4 regions of the Pontibacillus sp. ALD_SL1 genome follow, and region 2 is predicted to be linked to each of the others. Evidence: riboswitches for the same ligand, from Rfam matches in the RefSeq annotation. Region 2 holds a riboswitch; each other region holds the start of a gene.
The links. Region 2 has a riboswitch for S-adenosylmethionine ahead of IMZ31_RS04665 (LLM class flavin-dependent oxidoreductase). Riboswitches for the same ligand answer to the same signal wherever they lie in the genome.
Positions count from the first base shown of each region.

Region 1 (3,171 bases), 1.7 Mb from region 2:
TCTGATCGTAAAAAAAGGCATGATTCTTGAAAAAATCTATGCATTTCAATCAGTACCTTATCTCTATGAGAAAGTGAATCAATATCAATAAGAAGAGGCTGTCCTATATGGGACAGCCTCTTCTTATGTATGAAATAATGTCGAACGATGATTTCCCAAGAAATAATTGAGTGAATCATGTAAAGAAATGTAGAGAGAAGGTATTGGTAAATCACAAATGATCGAACTATGACTGGAGAAAATAAGGACTCATCATAAGGAGTCCTTATTTATACTATTGCAATTCATTTATAATAACGTTCCAATCGTCTTCATAATCTCCATGACATCTGCTTTATCTCCAAACTGCGCTTCAATCTTGCCCTGTTGATTTATGACCACAGTTGTTGGCACGCCTGTACACTGATATAGGTCATAAACTTCACGTCCTCGATCAATTAGGGTAGGTTGAGCAAGAAATTTGTTGGCAAATGCCACACCTTCTTCAACGTTTCGTTCTCTTCCGGCTACGTTAATCGTCAACATTTTGACTTCATCACGATTTAAGGATTGATAGAAATGTTCTTTCTTCGGAAGATCCCTTGAACAGTCGGGACACCAAGAAGCCCAAAAAGTGAGGACGATGACTTTTCCGAGATCTTGTTCCAATTGATAATGGCTGCCATCCATAGCGGGGAGCTCAAAGTGAGGTGCTTGCATGTTCGTTGCCTCCTTTAATGATTTGAATTGACTCTTTTATTATCACCATGCTAACATATGATTTAACTTAAAATCGATTTCAGATCTTATCTGGAGAGGTGGAGGGACTGGCCCTTTGAAACCCAGCAACCATCCTTTTTAGGAACGGTGCTAATTCCTGCAAGGCGTGAGCTTTGAATGATAAGAGAGTATACGTACATGCGTTTCCCTCTCTTTGGGAGACGTTTTTTTTATTATCTACACCATTCATTTCCGTATACTGTTTGCTGATAGGATTTATTTAGATGAAAGAATTGAGTGAAAGTTTCATATTGACTGAATGTTAAGACGCGTGCTAGAATTCTTTCTAGACTTAAAAGAGTTAAAGCGTTAATTGAATAAAGGATTTTACTCTTATCACGAGAGGTGGAGGGACTGGCCCTTTGAAGCCCGGCAACCATCAAACTATGTTTGAAAGGTGCCAAATCCTGCTAAGCATAGCTTAGACAGATGAGAGGACGAATCGGTTTAGATAAACCTTTCTGTCCTCTTAGGGGATAGTAAGGTTTTTTGTTTAGGGAAGGTTATACAAGAGAATCCTTAAACTTTTTCGCATTTGAAAAGGAGGAACAACCGTGATTTCAATCAAGAATCTACAGAAAATATTCAAATCTGGGACAAAACAAGTTCAAGCGGTTGATGATGTTAATTTGAACATCGAAAAAGGAGAAATCTATGGAGTGATCGGATATAGCGGTGCTGGTAAAAGTACATTTATTCGGTTGCTTAACCGATTAGAAGATCCTACGAGCGGGGAAATCGTCATAGATGGTGAAGATATAGCAAGTTTGAAAGCGGGCAGTCTACGTAAGGCTAGACAAGAGATTGGGATGGTATTCCAGCATTTTAACCTTCTTTGGTCTCGAACGGTAAGAGAAAACATTGCGTTTCCTTTAGAAATCGCAGGAACTCCAAAGAAGGAAAGGCAAGAACGAGTTGATGAACTGATTAAGTTAGTCGGCCTAGCAGGCAGAGAAGATGCATACCCATCGCAACTAAGTGGTGGACAAAAGCAGCGCGTAGGTATAGCAAGGGCGCTTGCTAACAGACCAAAAGTTCTGTTATGTGATGAAGCCACATCGGCACTAGACCCTGAAACAACTGATCAAATATTAGACTTGTTGGTTGATATCAATGAACAGTTAGACTTAACGATTATCCTTATCACTCATGAAATGCACGTTATCCGCAAAATCTCTCACCGAGTAGCGGTGATGGAAGAAGGTAAAGTTGTAGAAGAAGGCGATGTATTAGATGTCTTTCTTCATCCAAAAGAAAAAGTAACGAAACGATTTGTAGAACAAATTATGGGCGATCAAGACCAAGACGAAGCAGTGGAGACGATCTTAGCTCAGTATCAGACTGGACAAGTCGTTCGTCTGCATTTTGTGGGAGAGAAAACGAATCAAGCTTTAATTAGTGAGGTATCGAGAGAATTCCCTACTGTGAGCTTCAACATTTTACAAGGTAAGATTACTCAAACTAGTAAAGGTGCTTATGGAACGCTCTATGTTCACATGGATGGGACAGAAGAAGACATCAAGAAGGCAATCGATTATATTTCCGAAACGTCCGTGCAAGTAGAGGTGAATAATCATGTTTCATAAGTTGTTTCCAAACGCAAATGTAGAAGATCTGATTACGGCTACGGAAGAAACGTTATATATGACCGCTCTTTCTGTAATTGGAACGTTTATCTTAGGATTGTTGCTAGGGCTGTTACTGTATTTAACTTCAAAGCAAAATATATGGGCTAACAAACCATTGAATTTCATTGTGGCAACGATTGTAAACGTGTTCCGTGCTATTCCATTTATTATTCTAATTCTACTCTTATTCCCATTCACAGAATTTTTAATTGGGACAATAAGAGGCCCTAATGCAGCACTGCCTGCTTTAATTATCGGAGCAGCACCATTTTATGGTCGTCTTGTTGAAATTGCTCTTAAAGAAGTAGATAAAGGTGTAATAGAAGCAGCAAAATCTATGGGAGCTAAGACCTCTACAATTATCTTTAAAGTCTTGCTTCCAGAATCAATGCCAGCTTTGGTTTCGGGTATTACGGTTACCTCTATTAACTTAATTAGCTATTCAGCCATGGCAGGTGTCATTGGAGCAGGTGGTCTTGGTGATTTGGCTTATCTCAAAGGGTTCCAACGCTGGGACTTTGATGTTGTATTCTTGGCTACAATTTTAATTGTCATTATTGTATTCATATTCCAATTCGTTGGAGACCTTATATCTAACAAATTAGACAAACGATAGAAGGAGAGTTAAATGATGAAAAAATTCTTAACACTATTCCTCAGCGCATTATTCATATTCGCACTAGCGGCATGTGGATCAGCAGAGGATGACTCAAGCAGCAATGGATCTGAAACAGGCAATGAGAGTGGGGAAAGCAGTTCTGAGGAAGAACTAGAGGAAGTTGTT
Region 1 covers NZ_CP062974.1:3,033,634-3,036,804, reverse strand. The annotation lists gene IMZ31_RS15410 (thioredoxin family protein) at 1-91, shown strand, start outside; gene IMZ31_RS15405 (TlpA family protein disulfide reductase) at 289-699, opposite strand; SAM riboswitch class I at 783-886, shown strand; SAM riboswitch class I at 1,090-1,195, shown strand; gene IMZ31_RS15400 (methionine ABC transporter ATP-binding protein) at 1,314-2,345, shown strand; gene IMZ31_RS15395 (methionine ABC transporter permease) at 2,335-3,003, shown strand; gene IMZ31_RS15390 (MetQ/NlpA family ABC transporter substrate-binding protein) at 3,019-3,171, shown strand, end outside.
Region 1: linked by a shared signal. The riboswitch ahead of IMZ31_RS15400 (methionine ABC transporter ATP-binding protein) and the one ahead of IMZ31_RS04665 (LLM class flavin-dependent oxidoreductase) in region 2 are both predicted to bind S-adenosylmethionine.

Region 2 (3,171 bases):
TTTAAGGCCATATATTGATTCACTTTACTTAGCTCAAGGCGCAAAGCACGGCTGCCGTTCACAACGGTACGGCCGTGGCGTTCGAGCCAAGCGAGGACAGCTTCTGTGAATTCAGGTGCGAAGCGGTGATCACGAGTGTGAGAAGAAGCACTCATTCGGTTATAGAAAATTCCTTCTGGTGGCTCTTCTGTTAGATCAACCGTTCCCTGGTCTAAGTGCCATAACTCAAACGGCAAGCCGAGCTCCTCTAAGCGTCCTGTTAGGTGATCAGTCCATTCATCATTTTCATGTAACACGTATATCTTTGTCATTGTGGTACCTCCTTGAAGTGTGTGCGTTTCTCTTCTACGAGTGGCATAACGTCCCGGCTAAAGCGCTCCATCTCTTCTAGTTGCGGAGAGCATTGAAGAAGGAGTAGGTTGAGCCCAACTTGTTCGTATTGTAAGATACGTTCAGCAATTTGATCTGGTGTGCCGATCAGTTTTGGGCGAAGTCCCCGGTTTGAAACGGAGTAATCTTGTAGATCGACTTGTTGTTCAAGCTGTGACTTACTAGTGAAGTCACTGTATCCTGCATAAGCGCCTGAGTCTTTCACATCTGTAATCCGGTTTAATTCTTGGAGTGCTTCTTCTTCTGTATCACGGCAAATGACGTAAGCAGCCATTCCAAAAGATTGGAAGGGCTCGTGCCCGGCTTCACTGCGTCTTGCTTTCATATCACTGATTTTCGTATTAATTTCATCGACCGTGCCACCATGCATGACGTAGGCGTCGCAGTGATTGACGATCGTTTCTTTTCCACGTGGACTTTCACCACCTGCGTAAAGCTTTGGATAAGGCTTTTGAATAGGTTTCGGATGAAGGTGGGTATTCTCAATGGAATAAAACTTCCCGTCGTAGCTAACGGGTTCTTCTTTTGTCCAAAGGGATTTTAACACTGAAAGAAATTCATCGGTTCGATCATAGCGTTCATCGTGTGCGGTGAACGACCCTCCGTATTGTTTGGCTTCCTCTTGCCACCAGGCGGATACGACATTTAACGTGAAGCGGCCTCCTGAGATTTGATCAATGTTCGCGGCCATTTTAGCTGTTACTGCTGCATTATGAAAATTAGGTCTGACTGCGGCCATAATTTCTGTAGTTTCAGTCACAGCTGCCAGGCCTGCTGCTGTTGTCCAGGCTTCTAAGGAATCCTGATCGGTTCCTTTTATATCATTTAAATACAACTCCGCAATAAGGGTTGTATCAAATCCTAACTGTTCCCCTCGTTGAATGACTTTCTTGGCATAATCGAATGTCGGGGGCATATTCTCATCCTCAACATTTCTAAGCCACCCTCCGAAAATCGGTAACCAATATCCGTACCTCACTTGACTCAGCTCCTCTTTATAATAGTATATCAGATTAAACAACCCAAGTTACTTGGAATTAAAAGTTACGCGTCCAATTTCCTTCTATATATATGAAGGAAGGTAATAAAAAACCCCCTCAACTTGTCCTTGAGACGAGATGAGAGGGTTCTGAATACGAGTCCCGCTCTCTCATCTTTCAGGATTTCACCTGATTGGAATTGGCACGGTATTCACATCAGAACCCGTTGCCGAGGTTTCAAAGGGCCAGTCCCTCCACCTCTCTTGATAAGAAGAGTTAATTTTCAAACTTTTTGTTGATGAATATATTACGCTCTTATGAGTGAGTTGTCAATGAAATGTAAGTTAAAACTTTCACCTTAAAATTGCGTGCTCCTATTTGATGAACATCGGTGATGGTTCTATTGACCTACCGCAAAAGGGGTCTTCCTTCCTGATTCGGTAGAACAAAATGTTTGTTAAACTAATACTAAGGAAATATTTTTGGAATTTTCAGCATCTTTTTTTGAGCATATACAACTAGTCCACTATGGTATGGGGGAATCTGGGTGCACATTGGGAGAAGGATTAAATACGTAAGGCAATTGCGGGGATTATCACAGAACGAACTAAGTGTTGGGGTGGTTTCAGCTACTCATCTTAGCAATATTGAGTCTGGTAAGTACGTCCCGTCTAAAGATATTCTTGTGCTTTTTGCGGACAAGCTTGAGGTGGATGAGGCTTACTTGTTGGAGTACGAATACATGGATACGGCCTTAATCGACCAGATTATAGAATTGAAAGATGCGGTCATTATAGGTGATGGTGCTAGAGTAAAGAGTCTGCTGAATCATTTGGATTCTCTGGAGGATCAAGTCGCTAAGGGGATCTATAGTGAATTGTTATTTACACTCATTAAAGGTGCCCATTTTATGAAATCAGGCTGCAATACAGAAGAAATGGCTTCAATTCAATTATTAATAAACCTTTATATAAAAGATGGGGAGACACTAGACGATAAGGTGTTTTTGTCGTTCTATGACTACTATTATGGTTTGTATCACTTTCAACACAATCATATACATGCTAGCCTAAAGCACTATTATAGGCTTGTCTCACAAACACAGGACGAATTAGAGAAAGGCTTATTCTTCTATAATATCTCTTTGCTTCATAAGCAAAGCAGAGAATATTATAAGGCCATTGAAGCAGCAAAAGAGTGCCTTCAAGTGTTTCAACAAAAGCTCGAATGGGATCGATTAGGGGAAACGTATAATATGATAGGTGCTATACATTGGGATATGAATGAATGTGAAACGGCAATGGAGTATCTTCTCAAAGGAGAAAAAATTGTCACTATGACAAATAATGAGAAGTTAAAGAGTCGGATTCATCATAATTGTGGATTAATCAATAAACAACTTGGTGACTACGAGGCTGCCATCTATTATTTCAGGAAATCTATAGAAGCTAAGGTTAATATTAATGATATGCATAATATTATTCTTCCATATCACTCATTAGTTGGTAGTTTAATAGATCGAAATAAGATTCAAGAAGCGAAAATTGTCCTTTCTCATGCTAGGAAACAATGCCTGTCGCAAAAAGATCAATATTATTTGAAAGAGTTAGAAGCATTCATTTTTGAGAAAGAGGGAAGGTCTGAAGATTTCGAACGATGTATGAATGAGTTAATTAAGGAATTAGAAGGAAGGAAAGATCATAATAAGTTAAAAGGTCTCTATGAGCGTCTAGGTGATTATTATTACAAGAAGAGGAAATATAAATTAGCTGCTTCTTATATGAAGAAAGAGATTCAGTTA
Region 2 covers NZ_CP062974.1:917,582-920,752, forward strand. The annotation lists gene IMZ31_RS04660 (ATP-grasp domain-containing protein) at 1-311, opposite strand, end outside; gene IMZ31_RS04665 (LLM class flavin-dependent oxidoreductase) at 308-1,369, opposite strand; SAM riboswitch class I at 1,538-1,643, opposite strand; gene IMZ31_RS04670 (helix-turn-helix domain-containing protein) at 1,918-3,171, shown strand, end outside.

Region 3 (3,171 bases), 480 kb from region 2:
GTTCTATAACTAAAATTGCGTAATGATTGATCTCTACGAGTTTATAGCACCATTAACCTGGGTATTAATAGAATAAATCATAAAAAAACCCCTTTGGTTTTTGAAACCAAAGAGGATATATAACCGTACGTGTAAGATAGACTTACTGTTGGTGTTGATAAAGTGTGTCATATAAAGTTGAAGAAAAATCAGCGCGAGATACATTTTCTGCGGAATAGCTTTTTACACTTTGATCCTTTTCAATACCTGATGCTTCAAACGAATTTAAAACCATCGTAGTCATTTCACTAAATGTGATCGTTTCGTTTGGTTTAAATTCACCGTTTAAGAAGCCATTAATAATGTCTAGCTCTTTCATAGCTGCTATATCATTAGCAAATTGATGATTAGGATCTACATCTGGGAATGTTGTTTTATCAGAAGCTTCATGCTCAATGATTCTGTTAAATAAAGCAGCTGCTTGCCCTCTAGTAACATCTTGGTTAGGTTTAAATGTACCATCATGGTATCCTTTTATAATCTCACTACTAACTAAAGCTTTGATCGCTTCATAAGCAACATGATTTTCATCCACATCTGCAAATAAACTGTCTACATTATTTAACCCTGCTACACGACGTGCCGTAGAAAACTTAGGACCCCAGTACGGATTGCTAAGAGAGACAATATCAATCCCCTTGCTAGAGGTAGCACTAATAAACTTATTATTACCCACATAAATTCCGACATGCGAGATGCCTGCTTTATATGTGTTCTCAAAGAATACTAGGTCTCCTGGCTTCATATTGCTTTTACTAACTGCTTGTCCTACTGTGGCTTGACTTCCAGTTGTACGAGGGATTGAGATACCCACTTTGTTAAAGACATACTGTGTATATCCAGAACAGTCAAATCCACTAGGGCTTTGACCACCAAATACATAAGGTACTCCCATATGATTCTTAGCTACACTTAACAAATCATCTTGACTAGCCGCCCCAGCTACTGATGCACCACTAAACGTAAACATTACAGCCATTCCACAAGCTACAATTTTCTTCAACATATTCCCCACTCCATTTTCTTCTAGTATCGTCTGTTTTTTCTTCTACGACTATTCTACCAAAAGTTTGTTTGTCATAAAGTTACGTTTATATTACAATTTGTTTTCAAAAAAGACATATTTTTTATAATAATACAACAAGATCCCTTCATTACTTCATTTTTACTGTAATAGGTAAATATAGGGATTATAAGAAAATGAAACTTTCGTACAAGATTTAAACATACGTATACTTAGGGAGTTGTTCCCAAAAAGTTTACTTTTCTCACAACACGAGTCTCTTCATTCACTCTTCACCAACCTATCAACACCTCATTTTTTCTTCATTCATTGACAATAAACCACGTTATAAGTAAACTTAGGTACTGCATGTAAAACAAAAAGTGAATACTCCTTCTTATCACGAGAGGCGGAGGGACTGGCCCTACGATGTCTCGGCAGCGGGCTCATTGCAAATGAGTGCTGTGCCAAATCCAGCAAGGTTACACTTGATAGATGAGAAGAGGAGCTCTAAATATAAAGCCCTCTTCTGATTAAGAAGAGGGCTTTTTTAATGATACATGGCTAGTGTTTTCCATTACACAAGAATTTAAACAAGCAAGAAAGAGGTGCAGCAACATGAATATAAACAAAGGGAATCCACTTGCTCTATTACCCTTACTCATTTTCTTAGTTATCTTTGTAGGATCTGGCATAGTAACAGGTGATTTCTATTATATTTCAATCTTAATCCCAGCCCTAATTGCAGCGATTGTTGCAATTCTACAAAATCGTAAGAAGCCAACCTTCGAAAAAGTGGAGCAATTTGCAAAAGGTGCAGGCCATCCTGACATCATGATTATGGTCTTCATATTCATATTAGCCGGTGCGTTCTCATCGGTGGCAAGCAGCATTGGTGCCGTAGAATCTACAGTAAACCTGGCATTAACTTATCTTCCTGAAAACTTAATCATTGTTGGAGTCTTCATTATTGCTGGCTTCATTTCACTTTCTATGGGAACATCGGTTGGCACAATAAGTGCACTTGCACCAATTGCTGTCGGTATTAGTGCCGAAACAGACTTTTCTGCAGCCTTATCACTTGCAGCTGTTGTTGGTGGTGCAATGTTTGGTGATAACCTATCCATCATTTCTGATACGACAATTGCGGCGGTTCGAACACAGAAAACTGAAATGAAAGACAAGTTCAAAGCCAACTTCTTCATCGTTCTCCCTGCAGCTATTGCGACTATTATATTGTTAATCGTGATCACTTCAGGCGGAACATCGTCTGTTGATGCAGATAGCTTCAACTGGTTAAAAGTGATTCCTTATGTCGGAGTTTTAGTGGGTGCGTTAGCAGGACTGAATGTGATGGCCGTGCTCATTGGAGGTATTCTTTTATCAGGAATAATTGGAGGAATTAGTGGTGATTATTCTCTTGATGCCTTTATGTCTAACATAACATCAGGAATTAACTCCATGTCGGAATTAATTTTCCTTACAATAATAATTGGCGGAATCGTAGCTATGATTCAACACAATGGCGGCATTCAATTCCTTCTCCATACCCTTACAAAAGGAATTCGCTCTAAACGTGGTGCCGAAGGAAGTATCGCCGGTCTTGTAGCCACTACAAACTTAGCTACAGCAAATAATACAATTGCTATAATTACGACTGGACAATTGGCAAAGAACATTGCTGACGAGTATGAGATTGATTCCAGAAAGTCTGCAAGTTTACTAGATATATTCTCTTGTACAATCCAAGGCTTAATCCCATATGGAGCGCAATTATTAACAGCAGCCCAAATCGGTAGCCTATCGCCAATAGAATTACTACCGTATTCTTTCTATCCTATATTAATTGCAATCTCAGGTCTCATAGCAATTGCAATTGGGTTCCCACGCTTTAAAAAATCTGCGTAAAATTACTAAAAATGACGGGATACATGTATCCCGTCATTTTTTTATCCCTTTAGAACTATAAGAAAGGGTCAACACCTAACAATTGCCCTGCCAATGTCTCTCGCTTTGTAAATACAAATAATAAAAACAAAAAGAAAATCGTAAATAATGAAATGGTCCACCACTTCCCCATGTGCCCCCCCCTATACATCACGCTTCCGGAATAATGTAATCGCTACTGC
Region 3 covers NZ_CP062974.1:1,396,274-1,399,444, reverse strand. The annotation lists gene IMZ31_RS07055 (C40 family peptidase) at 143-1,045, opposite strand; SAM riboswitch class I at 1,437-1,544, shown strand; gene IMZ31_RS07050 (Na+/H+ antiporter NhaC family protein) at 1,661-2,950, shown strand; gene IMZ31_RS07045 (ABC transporter permease) at 3,133-3,171, opposite strand, start outside.
Region 3: linked by a shared signal. The riboswitch ahead of IMZ31_RS07050 (Na+/H+ antiporter NhaC family protein) and the one ahead of IMZ31_RS04665 (LLM class flavin-dependent oxidoreductase) in region 2 are both predicted to bind S-adenosylmethionine.

Region 4 (3,171 bases), 1.8 Mb from region 2:
AATCACATTCTCAAGCACAGACCCAAACCGGATGGCTTTATAGATTTGCGGCTCGTTTTCTTCAGAAAGGTTAATGCACTTTGCATAGCATCCACCTTCAATGTTGAAGACTCCGCGGTTAGACCAACCGTGTTCGTCATCGCCGATTAGTCGACGTTCGGGATCAGCAGATAGGGTAGTTTTCCCTGTACCCGAGAGTCCGAAGAATAATGCCACGTCGCCTTCTTTCCCTACGTTAGCTGAACAGTGCATAGGTAGAACATCGCTCTCCGGTAGTAGGTAGTTCATAACTGAAAAGATCGATTTCTTAATTTCCCCCGCATATTCGGTCCCTCCGATAAGGATCACGCGATGTTTAAATGACACCATAATAAAGGCTTCGGAGCGTGTGCCATCTTGAGCGGGGTCTGCTTTAAAGGAAGGGGCAGAGATAACCGTGAATTCGCTTACATGATCGGCGAATTCGTCCTCAGTAGGGCGTATAAATAGTTGGTGGGCGAACAAGTTATGCCAAGCAAATTCATTGATTACTTGAATAGGTAATCGGTAGCGTTCGTCTGCACCGGCAAAGCCATTAAAAACAAATACTTCTTCCTTTTCTTTTAGGAAATCTACGACTTTATGATAAAGGTTTTCAAAGATTTCTTCTGATATGGGTTGGTTCACGGTACCCCAATCAACTGTGTCTTTTGAAACCTCATCTTTAACGATGAACTTATCTTGAGGGGATCGGCCGGTGTAACGTCCTGTTTCGGCTCTGATCGCTCCTGTAGCAGTTAGTGTACCCTCGTTACGTTGAAGAACTTTTTCAACGAGTTCTCCCACACACAAATTGGTTAACACATTAGGTTGTGTAATTAATTCTTTAATTATGGACGCTTGATTCACCGTATTCATGCTCAAGAACCTGCCTTTATTTAATATTTTTTGACTTTGATAGTGAACCTAACAAAATCATTTTTTAATGACGAATCCAAGTTGAGATCTAACCCTTCTTGTTCTTGGGCTATACAATCTTTTGAATAGGATCAGACTCAATGTGTCATTAGTATAACACATTCATTTTATTAGTCCATACTATTTTATAATGAAATTACGGCAAAATTGTGACTGTAAATGTAAAAGAAAAGGTGAAAAGTTATAATGAATAGAATGACTGAGGTGTCGGAGATGGAAAAATGCACAAGCGTTTTACTTCTATAATATATTACTTCGATGTCAACTCACCTTTTTCCTTGGTTTAATGTTCCGTATTCCAAAGTCAATTATAATCAGCAACCCCGTTTATCAATGAATTTCTAAGTGTCTAAATTCGCACGTTTATACTTGAGTGAAAAAGTGCTCGTGTAACATTCAATAAAGCAATGATAACGCTCTATATTCAGTTGACATAGAAGGGCTAAAACGTTATGATAAGTCGCGAACGGAAACTATCTTATCCAGAGAAGGTGGAGGGACAGGCCCTATGAAACCCAGCAACCGTCATCCTTAGATGAAAAGGTGCTAACCTGATGCAAGGAAGACCTCCTTGAACGATAAGAGCGAATGGACCCTTTCCCTTTGCTCGTTATGGGAAGGGATTTTTTATACTTTCGAAAGGTTTCTAAACGCTTTCTAAGGTATATTGAAAGTCATCGGCATTTGCTGGATATAGCGAATTTCGACGTTTTCTCATGTATTTTTTTCATTCGTTTACAATATACGAAACTGTTCCAGGTCGATAGAATAGATCGGTGTAAATTCATATATAAAAAGAATTTACATAACTCTGTTTTACTTTTTTCTGAATAGATAGCTGGGTGATGAGTTCCGTCTCAAAGATAAGAGTATTTTAAAGGAGGAGTTTGAGGGAATGGCTGCAAACCGCCGCTTGTTTACATCAGAATCAGTTACAGGAGGGCACCCTGACAAAATCTGTGACCAAATTTCTGATGCCATACTAGATGAAATCTTAAAAAATGATCCTAACGCTCGTGTAGCATGTGAAACGACAGTTACAACAGGGTTAGTTCTCGTATCAGGAGAAATTTCAACAAATACGTACGTGGATATCCAATCAATCGTCCGTAATACCATTAAGGAAATCGGTTATACACGTGCCAAATATGGTTTTGACGCAGAAACATGTGCAGTACTTACGGCAATTGATGAACAATCACCAGACATTGCTGCAGGGGTAAACGAAGCGCTTGAAGCACGAGAAGGTCAAATGACTGATAAGGAAATTGAGAATATTGGTGCAGGAGACCAGGGTCTCATGTTTGGTTATGCAAATAACGAAACGCCTGAACTTATGCCCCTTCCGATCTCTTTAGCTCACAAATTGGCGAAACGTTTGTCTGACGTGCGCAATGATGAAACAGTTCCTTACCTACGCCCTGATGGCAAAACCCAGGTTACTGTAGAGTATGACGAACATGACCATCCTGTTCGTATTGACACAATTGTTATCTCCACGCAGCATCACCCAGAAATAACGCTAGAGCAAATTCAAAAGGATCTAAAAGAGCAAGTTATTGCTCCAATTGTTCCTACAGAATTGCTTGATGAACAAACAAAATACTTCATTAATCCAACAGGTCGTTTTGTAATCGGTGGTCCTCAAGGGGATGCTGGTTTAACAGGCCGTAAAATTATAGTAGATACGTATGGCGGATATGCACGTCACGGTGGTGGAGCCTTCAGTGGTAAGGACGCTACTAAAGTTGACCGTTCCGCTGCTTATGCAGCTCGTTACGTAGCGAAAAACATTGTAGCCGCCGGATTAGCAGATTCTTGCGAAGTTCAATTAGCCTATGCCATTGGTGTTGCGCAACCTGTGTCGATTTCAATCAATACATTTGGTACAGGGAAAGTTTCAGAAGAGGCATTAGTTGAAGCTGTACGTGAGAAATTTGATCTTCGTCCAGCTGGCATTATCAAAATGCTTGATCTTCGTCGCCCAATCTACCGTGACACTGCAGCTTACGGTCACTTTGGCCGAACAGATGTTGAGTTCCCATGGGAGCAAACGGATAAAGCAGAAGAGTTAAAACAACTAGCAAACTTATAGTATAGGTAGGAGCACGGAATTGCATAGTAATTCCGTGCTCTTTTTGTTTCACTGCGATTGTTTTTATCATTGAATTGTAATCCTTGTCCTCCCTTATGCGAAAACATGATAAAATATTA
Region 4 covers NZ_CP062974.1:2,903,595-2,906,765, reverse strand. The annotation lists gene pckA (phosphoenolpyruvate carboxykinase (ATP)) at 1-897, opposite strand, end outside; SAM riboswitch class I at 1,433-1,542, shown strand; gene metK (methionine adenosyltransferase) at 1,853-3,052, shown strand.
Region 4: linked by a shared signal. The riboswitch ahead of metK (methionine adenosyltransferase) and the one ahead of IMZ31_RS04665 (LLM class flavin-dependent oxidoreductase) in region 2 are both predicted to bind S-adenosylmethionine.